DNA from 3 places in the Streptomyces sp. NPDC059355 genome. Region 1 is predicted to be linked to each of the others. Evidence: riboswitches for the same ligand, from Rfam matches in the RefSeq annotation. Region 1 holds a riboswitch; each other region holds the start of a gene.
What was found. A riboswitch is a leader RNA that binds a small molecule or an ion and turns the genes downstream of it on or off. The one in region 1 is predicted to bind cobalamin.
Positions count from the first base shown of each region.

Region 2: linked by a shared signal. The riboswitch ahead of ACFXGI_RS11180 (ribonucleoside-diphosphate reductase subunit alpha) and the one ahead of cobN (cobaltochelatase subunit CobN) in region 1 are both predicted to bind cobalamin.
Region 3: linked by a shared signal. The riboswitch ahead of ACFXGI_RS19250 (energy-coupling factor ABC transporter permease) and the one ahead of cobN (cobaltochelatase subunit CobN) in region 1 are both predicted to bind cobalamin.

Region 1 is NZ_JBHYXN010000042.1:30,053-33,319, forward strand. Features, by position in the region: gene cobN (cobaltochelatase subunit CobN) at 1-1,841, opposite strand, end outside; cobalamin riboswitch at 1,875-2,011, opposite strand; gene cobG (precorrin-3B synthase) at 2,151-3,267, shown strand, end outside.
Region 2 is NZ_JBHYXN010000009.1:31,362-34,628, reverse strand. Features, by position in the region: gene ACFXGI_RS11180 (ribonucleoside-diphosphate reductase subunit alpha) at 1-1,998, opposite strand, end outside; cobalamin riboswitch at 2,138-2,279, opposite strand; gene ACFXGI_RS11175 (GNAT family N-acetyltransferase) at 2,314-2,814, opposite strand; partial or broken gene ACFXGI_RS11170 (Uma2 family endonuclease) at 2,893-3,267, shown strand, end outside.
Region 3 is NZ_JBHYXN010000018.1:145,807-149,073, reverse strand. Features, by position in the region: gene ACFXGI_RS19265 (SsgA family sporulation/cell division regulator) at 1-190, shown strand, start outside; gene ACFXGI_RS19260 (hypothetical protein) at 309-809, shown strand; gene ACFXGI_RS19255 (flavodoxin family protein) at 873-1,586, opposite strand; cobalamin riboswitch at 1,687-1,911, shown strand; gene ACFXGI_RS19250 (energy-coupling factor ABC transporter permease) at 1,940-2,641, shown strand; gene ACFXGI_RS19245 (energy-coupling factor ABC transporter substrate-binding protein) at 2,647-3,009, shown strand; gene cbiQ (cobalt ECF transporter T component CbiQ) at 3,013-3,267, shown strand, end outside.

The DNA of each region.
Region 1 (3,267 bases):
TTCGCCGGGTCCATCGCCGAGATCTGCGCGTACTCGTCGAGGTGCTGCTCCAGGCGGGCGATGTCGCCGTACGACTCCGCGCGCGCCATCGGCGGCACCAGGTGGTCGACCAGGGTGGCGTGCACGCGCCGCTTGGCCTGGGTGCCCTCGCCCGGGTCGTTGACCAGGAACGGGTAGATCAGCGGCAGGTCGCCGAGCGCGGCATCGGGCGCGCAGGCCGCCGACAGGCCGGCGTTCTTGCCCGGCAGCCACTCCAGGTTGCCGTGCTTGCCCAGGTGGATCATCGCGTCGGCGCCGAAACCGCCGTCCTCCGCGCGCGCCTGGATCCAGCGGTACGCGGCCAGGTAGTGGTGCGAGGGCGGCAGGTCCGGGTCGTGGTAGATCGCGATCGGGTTCTCGCCGAAACCGCGCGGCGGCTGGATCAGGATGAGCAGGTTCCCGCGGCGCAGCGCCGCGAGGACGATGTCGCCCTCCGGGTTGGCCGAGCGGTCCACGAACATGTTGCCCGGGGCCTCGCCCCAGTGCTCCTCGACGCTTTCGCGCAGTTCGGCGGGGAGCTCGGCGAACCACCGCTTGTAGTCGGCGGCCGGGATGCGGACCGGGTTGCGGGCCAGCTGTTCCTCGGTCAGCCAGTCCTGGTCGTGGCCGCCGGCCGCGATCAGGGCGCGGATCAGCTCGTCGCCGTCGCCCGAGACCAGGCCCGGGACGTCCTCGACGGGGCCGAAGTCGTATCCGCCCGCGATGAGGGTGCGCAGCAGCTCCACGGCGCTGGCCGGGGTGTCGAGGCCGACCGCGTTGCCGATGCGGGAGTGCTTGGTGGGGTACGCGGAGAGGACGAGCGCGACCTTCTTGTCGCGCCGCTCGATGTGCCGCAGCCGGGCGTGCCGGACGGCGATGCCGGCCACGCGGGCGGCGCGCTCCGGGTCGGCCACGTACGCGGGCAGGCCGTCCTCGTCGAACTCCTTGAAGGAGAACGGGACGGTGATCAGGCGGCCGTCGAACTCGGGCACGGCGACCTGCGTCGCGGCGTCGAGCGGGGAGAGGCCCTCGTCGTTCTCCTCCCAGGCGCTGCGCGAGCCGGTCAGGCACAGGGCCTGCAGGATCGGCACGCCGAGCCCGGCGAGCGCGCCCGCGTCCCAGGACTCGTCGTCGCCGCCGGCCGAGGCCGTCGCGGGCTTGGTGCCGCCGGCCGCGAGCACCGTGGTGACGATCGCGTCCGCCGACTCCAGCCGGGCGATGAGCTCCGGCTCGGGGGCGCGCAGGGAGGACACGTACAGCGGTACGGGCGTCCCGCCGGTCTCCACGATCGCGTCGCACAGCGCGTGCACGAAGGCGGTGTTGCCGCTCATCTGGTGGGCGCGGTAGTACAGCACCGCGATGCGCGGGCCGTACGGGCGCACCGGGGTGCGCTCCAGCGGGCCCCAGGTGGGCGCCGCGGCGGGCGGCTCGAAGCCGTGGCCGGTGAGCAGCACGGTGTCGGAGAGGAAGCGCGCCAGCTGGTCCAGGTTGGCGGGGCCGCCGTGGGCGAGGTAGCCGTGCGCCTCGGCCGCGATGCCGATCGGGACCGTCGAGGCCTCCATCAGCTGGGCGTCCGGGGCCTGTTCGCCGGTGAGGACGACCACCGGGCGGGTCTGGGCCGGCGCCAGGAGCAGGTCCAGGCCGTCCTGCCAGGCGCGCAGGCCGCCCAGGAGGCGTACGACGACCAGGTCGACGCCGTCGAGCAGGGCGGGGAGGTCGTCGAGGGGAAGGCGGGAGGGGTTCGCGAACCGGTACGGCACGGGGCCGTCCGCGGCGCGGGCGCTGAGCAGATCGGTGTCGGACGTCGACAGCAGCAGGATCATGCGGCGGCATGCCTTCCTCGGGGTTTCCGCGCCCCGGGCAGTGAGGACAGCGGGAGTTCCTGACTCACCCGGCGGATCGCTCCGCGGGGTTCACAGTGGCGGGACCGCGCCGGATTCGCACCGGGCTTCCTCCCAGCGGGCCACGTGGCTCCGCCGGTGGTCATCTTAGGCGGCGTTCTCGCCGGCCGGGAGTGGGGGTGGCCGCGCCCGGGGAGCGGATCGGGGCAGGTCGGGCGGAGGGCGGGGCGTACGGGGCGGGTGGTGACGGACACAGGCCGGGGGCGGTGAATCGTGGGTATGCTCGCCGCCATGCCGCCCCAGCCCCCTTCCGCCGTATCGCGGGACGAACCGGTCATACGTGACCGCGGTGACGCCTGCCCCGGTGCGCTGCGGCTGCACGCGGCGGACGACGGGTACCTGGCCCGGATCCGGATACCCGGCGGGATGCTCGACGCGGACGCGGCCCTGGCGCTGGCCGATGCGGCGGACCGGCTCGGCGACGGGCACATCGACCTCACCTCGCGCGGGAACGCCCAGCTGCGCGGGCTCGGCGCGAGCTGCGGGGGCGAGCTGCAGGGCGTGCTCGTACGCGCCGGGCTGCTGCCCGCGCCCACCCACGAGCGGGTCCGCAACATCGTCGCCTCGCCGCTGACCGGCCTGGACCGGCGCGGTCTGCCCGATGTGGCGCCCTGGGTCGCGGAGCTGGACCGGCTGCTGTGCGCGAGCGGGGCGGCGGCCGGGCTGTCCGGGCGCTTCCTGTTCGCCCTCGACGACGGACGCGGGGACGTGACCTCGCTCGACGCCGATGTGAACCTGGCCGCGGTCCGGGACGGGGAGCGGGCCCTGCTGTGGACCGCCGACCCCGCGGACGCCCTGCTCGTGGCCGCCGCCGATGGGCCGCGGGCCGCGCTCGCCGCCGCCTCGTACTTCCTGGACGCCGTCCGCCGGGCCGGTACCCGGGCCTGGCGGGTGTCCGAGCTGCCCGCCGAACAGGCCCTGCGTTCCGGCGGGTTGGGGGACCGTCTGACCGCCGCCGGGATCCCGGCCTCCGTCGTACGGGGCTCAGCCGGCCCGCGCGCGGCGGCCCCCGAACCGGGCGTGGTGGAAGGGCCCGAGGGCACCGCGGCGCTCAGCGTGTTCGCGCCGCTGGGCCGCCTGACCACCGCGCAGTGGCGCCGCCTGGCCGGCCTCACGGGCCGTGTCCGTCTGACCCCTTGGCGCGGGATCGTCGTTCCCGGCCTGCCCGCCCGTGCCGCCGAGGACGCCCTCGCCGGGCTCGCCGGGGCCGGGCTCGTGACCGGCCCCGCCGATCCCTGGCGGTCCGTCACCGCCTGTACGGGACGGCCGGGTTGCGCGAAATCCCGCGCGGACGTACGCGCCGACGCGCGGGCCGTCGTAGCGCAGGCACAGCCGCAGCCGCACGCGC
Region 2 (3,267 bases), on a different contig from region 1:
CCACACGCCGAGCTTCTTCAGCTCCTCCACCAGGTAGCCGTTGACCTGGAGGAACTCACCGCTGAGCGTCTCGCGCTTGAAGAGGTTGGAGACCTGCGGCTCGATGCACTCGTACACGCCGGCGATCGAGGCGATCGTCGCCGTCGGCGCGATGGCCAGCAGCAGCGAGTTGCGCATGCCGGACTCCGCGACGCGGGCGCGCAGCGCGTCCCAGCGCTCGGGCCAGTTCAGCTGGACGTCGTAGTGGTCCGGGTGCAGGACGCCGCGGGCGGTGCGGGTCTGCTCCCAGGCCGGGAGCGGGCCGCTGCGCTCGGCGAGGTCGCAGGAGGCCTCGTACGCGGCCAGCATGATGCGCTCGGAGAGCTTGGTGGACAGCGCCTTCGCCTCGGGGGAGTCGAACGGCAGCTTCAGCTTGAAGAAGACGTCCTGCAGGCCCATCGCGCCCAGGCCCACCGGACGCCAGCGGGCGTTGGAGCGGCCGGCCTGCTCGGTCGGGTAGAAGTTGATGTCCACGACGCGGTCGAGGAAGGTGACGGCCGTACGGACGGTCTCGTCCAGCCGCTCCCAGTCGATCTCACCGGTCTCGGTGAGGACGAACGCGCCCAGGTTGACCGAGCCCAGGTTGCAGACGGCGGTCTCGCCGTCGTCGGTGACCTCGATGATCTCGGTGCACAGGTTCGAGGAGTGGACGACGCTGCCCGGCTCGGCGGTCTGGTTCGCCGTGCGGTTGGAGGCGTCCTTGAAGGTCATCCAGCCCTGGCCGGTCTGCGCGAGGGTGCGCATCATCCGGCCGTACAGGTCGCGGGCGGGCATGGTCTTGCGGGCGAGGCCCGCGGCCTCGGCCTTGTGGTACGCGGCGTCGAACTCGTCGCCCCACAGGTCGACCAGCTCGGGCACGTCGGCCGGGGAGAACAGCGACCAGTCGGCGTCCGCGTTCACGCGGCGCATGAACTCGTCCGGCACCCAGTGCGCCAGGTTCAGGTTGTGCGTACGGCGCTGGTCCTCGCCCGTGTTGTCGCGGAGCTCCAGGAACTCCTCGATGTCCGCGTGCCAGGTCTCCAGGTAGACCGCGGCGGCGCCCTTGCGGCGGCCGCCCTGGTTCACGGCGGCGACGGAGGCGTCGAGGGTCTTCAGGAACGGCACGATGCCGTTGGAGTGGCCGTTCGTACCGCGGATCAGCGAACCGCGGGCGCGGATGCGCGAGTACGAGAGACCGATGCCGCCGGCGTGCTTCGACAGACGCGCGACCTGGTGGTAGCGGTCGTAGATCGAGTCGAGCTCGTCCAGCGGGGAGTCCAGCAGGTAGCAGGAGGACATCTGCGGGTGCCGGGTGCCGGAGTTGAAGAGCGTGGGGGAGGACGGCAGGTAGTCGAGGCGGCTCATCAGCCGGTAGAGCGAGGCCACTTCCTCGACGGCCTGGACACTGTCGTTCTCGGCGAGGCCGCAGGCCACGCGGAGCATGAAGTGCTGCGGGGTCTCGATCACCTGGCGGGTGATCGGGTGGCGCAGCAGGTAGCGGCTGTGCAGGGTGCGCAGACCGAAGAAGCCGAAGCGGTCGTCGGCGCCCTCGGCCAGCGTGTGGTCGACCAGCGCGTCCAGGCGGTTCGCGTGCAGCGCCACGAACTCGGCGGTGCGGTCCGCGATCAGGCCCTCGCGGTGGCCCACCGCTACGCAGGAGGAGAAGGAGGTGGCCCCCTGGCCGGCGGCTTCCTCGGCGACGGCCAGCGTCAGCAGCCGGGCGGCGAGCCGGGAGTACGCCGGGTCCTCGGAGATCAGACCGGCCGCGGCCTCCGTGGCCAGCCCGCGCAGTTCGGCCTCGTCGGCGGCGGCGCTGCGCCCGCGGAGCGCGGCGGCGGCGACCCGGCCCGGGTCGGTGTCGGGGAGGTCGGCCGTCAGCTCGGTGAGGGTACGCAGCAGTGCGGCCCCAGGTCCCCCGGTCTCGATTCCGGTGTCGGACGGGTCGGACTCGGCGCGCGGTGCGGAAGGCGCGATGGTCACGGGGGGAGCTCTCCCTCGCTCGGCTCCGGGACACCTGCGGTGCGGGCGCGAGCGGGCGCGTGCGGGCATGACGGGGCAGCACCGCGCGGCGTCCACCGGCCCAACCGCGAGGCCCGGACGTATCGACACCCGGTTCGGTCGAGCCGGGCGTACTGTCGGCAGGTCATCGGACTTGCGGTGACACCAATGGGTGTACTTCATACCGTTGCGGGACAGTTCCGGATTCGCACCGGATTCCCCTGCGACGACAGCGAGGACGAGCATACATGTGGGGGCCCCTTCATGCGCGACCCCCTAGATGTTGTGTCGGCGTGGCTACAGTTCGAGACCGTACGTGCGCAGAGGGAGGCCGGGGACGGGCTCCCAGTCCCGTTCCGGCGTGCGCACGAAACCGAGCCGTTCGTAGATCCGGTGGGCGCCGGCCATGTCGTCCGTGGTGGACAGCACGAGGCGCCGTACGCCCTCGACGGCCCGGGCGCGGTCCGCGCAGGCCCGCACCAGAGCCTCCCCGGCGCCGCGCCCGCGGCCCTCCCGGGCGACGGCCAGCATCCGGAACTCGGCCTCGTCGGGTCCGGCGATGTCGCACAGCGGGCTCCCGGGCGCGGCGAAGGCCACCCCGCCGAGGAGCCGGCCGTCGCCCGTCGCGGCGACGAGTATCACCCCGTCGGCGGCACGCCCGGCCACGTCGCGCAGCCGAGCGAGGTACGGGTCGTCCTCGCCGAACGTCAGGAACCCGTCCCCGAGGTAGGCCTGCGCGGTGATTTCCCCGAGCGTCCCGTACTCCGCCGCCAGAGCTTCCCTGATCACGATGTCCATGCGGTCGAGTGTGCCGGACGGCTGCCGGTGCCCGGCGCTGTCGTCGGAGACGGCACCGTCGAGGAAGGCGAGCGAGGCATGACCGTGATGCCCGACCGGCCCCACATGACGACCGCAGTGTTCGAGCACCTCGCCCGGATAGCGGCCCGCGAGGAGGAGGGGCTGCGACTGGAATTCATCGGTGGGGTGCTGAGGAGCAAGGCAATGACGGTCGGGGACCACGGGACGGGCGGATCATTCTGTGGTTGACGCGGATCTGCATCCGGCACCACCCGGGCTTCTGGCTGCACCCAGGGCAGGGAATCAAGGCAGAGCAGTACCGGGAGGGCCGTGCCATTCCGGACGGCGTACTGGCGCACGAGGACGCGTTCGTCGGGCAGGGCGACTGGGTGGACCCGGGCCCGATCCTGATGGCTGTCGAGGTGACCTCGTGGGACTCCGATACCGAGCGGC
Region 3 (3,267 bases), on a different contig from region 1:
GCCGCGGTGGCAGGGCGGGGAGCCGCGGGTCTTCCTCGCCTTCACCAACGGCGCGCAGAGCTGCGTCGTGTCCGCCCGGGCGAAGGACGTACGGGTGCTGTGCCGGCGGCTGGTCACTCTGGTGCCGCGGGGCGAGGAACGGCGGCACTACGACCTCGACGCCGAGCTGAGCACCCTCCTGCCCCGATAGGGTCCAATTTGGGATTATTTCTTTTGGTTTGATGCGGTCTGGGTGCAACCATGAGCCTGCCGGGGAGTGTCCTCAGCAGTGACACCGGTCCCCGCCTCTGAAGAATCAGGGGGACGTCATGAACCATCTCCGCCGCCGGCAGCTCGTGGCCCTCGCCACAGGTGCGCTGCTCACCGCCGGGATCACCCTCGCCGCGCCGGCCTCGGCCGCCGTCCGGCCCACGCCGCTCGTCGTGAACGCCCGCTGGGGCGGGCACTGCACGTACGACCGCATCGTCATCGACCTGCGGGGATACGTGCCCCAGGCCACCGTCACCCGCGTCCCGCGGCTGGTCCACGACGGGTCCGGCGCACCCGTCCCGCTGGCCGGGAAGCACTTCCTTCAGATCCGGCTGCATCCCGCCGCGGCGCACGACCGCGCGGGCGACAGCACGTACCGCGGGCCGAAGCTGGTCAAGATCCATCTGCCGCAGCTGAAGGGGCTCGCCCTGACCGGCGACTTCGAGGGTTACGTGACCTTCGGCGCCGCCTTCGAGGGCAGGCCCTCCTTCAGCTCCTTCAAGCTGCACGGGCCCGAGCGCTTCGTGCTGGACGTCGCGCACCGCAACGTGTGCCGATGAGGGCGGAGGGCGGGCGGGTGCCGCCGGGCACCCGCCGGCCAGACGGGACTTTGACGACACGACCTAGCGGTAGTCGGGGTTCGGGAAGTCGAAGCGGCAGCCGGCGTCCCACTCCGAGCGCTGGTTGCCGTGCGCCGGGATGCCGCCCCCGCGCTTGAGCAGGGCGGCCAGGTGCATGAGGTTCCAGGACATGAAGGTGGTGTTGCGGTTGGTGAAGTCGTTTTCGGGTCCGCCCGAACCGGGGTCGAGGTACGAGGGCCCGGGCCCGGCCTCGCCGATCCAGCCGGCGTCGGCCTGCGGCGGGATCGCGTAGCCGAGGTGCTGGAGGCTGTAGAGGACGTTCATCGCGCAGTGCTTCACGCCGTCCTCGTTGCCGGTGACGAGCGCGCCGCCGACGCGGCCGTAATAGGCGTACTGGCCCCGCTCGTTCAGGATCGAGGAGCAGGCGTAGAGCCGCTCGATGACCTGCTTCATCACGGAGCTGTTGTCGCCGAGCCAGATCGGGCCGCACAGCACGAGGATGTCGGCGTCCATGATCTGGCTGTAGAGGACGGGCCACTGGTCGCTTTCCCAGCCGTGCTCGGTCATGTCGGGCCAGACACCGGTGGCGATGTCGTGGTCGACGGCGCGGATGAGCGAGGTCCGGGCGCCGGCCGCCGCCATGACGGCGCGGCTCCGGTCGATCAGGCCCTCGGTGTTGCTGGTCTCGGGCGAGCGCTTGAGGGTGCAGTTGACGTAGACGGCGGTCAGGTCGGAGTAGTCGAAGTCGGCGGGCACGCCGCCAGCCTGCGCGGCGGCGGCCGGGGCCGCCAGCGGACGGCAGCCGTTCGGGCGTCCGGGCGTCCGGACCGGGGTTGGTGCAGGTCCGTCCGTCCGACTAGGGTCAGTGAGCCTTGGTGTTCGGGAAACCGGTGGGAAACCGGTGCGGCCCTCGCCACTGTGAACGGGAAGTCCGGCTCCACTCTCCCCCAGACTCCGTCCGGGAGGTGCCCCCATCGGGAAGCCACTGGGCGGCGCGGGAGGTTCCGCACCGCCCGGGAAGGCGGAGCCAGGGCATCAGCACCCGTGAGCCAGGAGACCGGCCGGGGCGCGTCGTCCATCCACGAGGTGCTGGAGAGGTCTCCCCACACATGCACATAGCCGAGGGGTTCCTGCCCCCGTTGCACGCGGTCGCCTGGGGCGCCGCGTCCGCTCCGTTCGTCGTCCACGGTGTCCGCGCCCTCACCCGTGAGGTGAAGGCGAACCCGGAGAGCACGCTGCTGCTCGGGGCGTCCGGAGCATTCACCTTCGTCCTGTCCGCGCTGAAGATCCCGTCCGTGACGGGCAGTTGCTCGCACCCCACGGGGACCGGACTCGGGGCGATCCTGTTCCGGCCGCCGGTCATGGCGGTGCTCGGCACGATCACCCTGCTCTTCCAGGCGCTGCTGCTGGCGCACGGCGGTCTGACCACCCTCGGCGCGAACGTCTTCTCGATGGCGATCGCCGGACCGTGGGCGGGGTACGGGGTCTACCTGCTGCTGAAGCGCTTCGGCGTCCCGCTGATGGCGACCGTCTTCTTCGGCGCCTTCTTCGCCGACCTGGTCACCTACTGCGTGACCTCCGTGCAGCTGGCGCTGGCCTTCCCGGACCCGGGTACCGGATTCCCCGGCGCGCTCGCGAAGTTCGGGGGCATCTTCGCCGTGACCCAGATCCCGCTCGCGGTGAGCGAGGGGCTGCTGACGGTGCTCGTGATGCGGCTGCTGATGCAGTCGAGCAAGTCGGACCTGGTCCGGCTGGGCGTGGCGAAGCTGAGCGGGCGCAGCGGGCAGAGCGAGCGGAAGGCGGCGCTCTGATGGGCATGAGCCGGAACACGAAGATCAACGGCCTGCTGCTGCTCCTGGTGGCGGCGCTGGCCGTACTGCCGATCGCGCTCGGGATGGGCGAGGGCAAGGAGGAGCCCTTCACGGGCGCCGACGCGCAGGCGGAGACGGCCATCACCGAGCTGAGGCCGGACTACGAGCCCTGGTTCTCGCCGCTGTACGAACCCCCCTCCGGGGAGGTGGAGTCGGCCCTGTTCGCCCTCCAGGCGGCCCTGGGCGCGGGCGTGCTCGCGTACTACTTCGGCGTCCGCCAGGGCCGCCGCCAGGGCGCCGCGCTCGCCGCCGCCGCGGGTGCTCCGGATACCGCCGGGGCGTCCGACACGGCCGCCGCGGAGTCGTAGGCGGTGCTGCCGATCGACGTGGCGGCGCACGGCAGCCGGTGGCGGCGCCGGCATCCGCTGGAGAAGGCCCTGCTGGGGCTCGGGCTGACGGTCACCGCCGTGTGCCTGCCGCCCTGGCCCGGCGGGCCGCTGGTCGCCGCCGCCACCCTCGCCGTGCTGCTCGGCCCGGCCGGCGTGGCCGGGCGGCAGCTGTGGCGGGCCTTCCGGATCCCGCTGGGCTTCTGCTTCACCGGCGCGCTGCCGCTCCTGGTCGCCGTC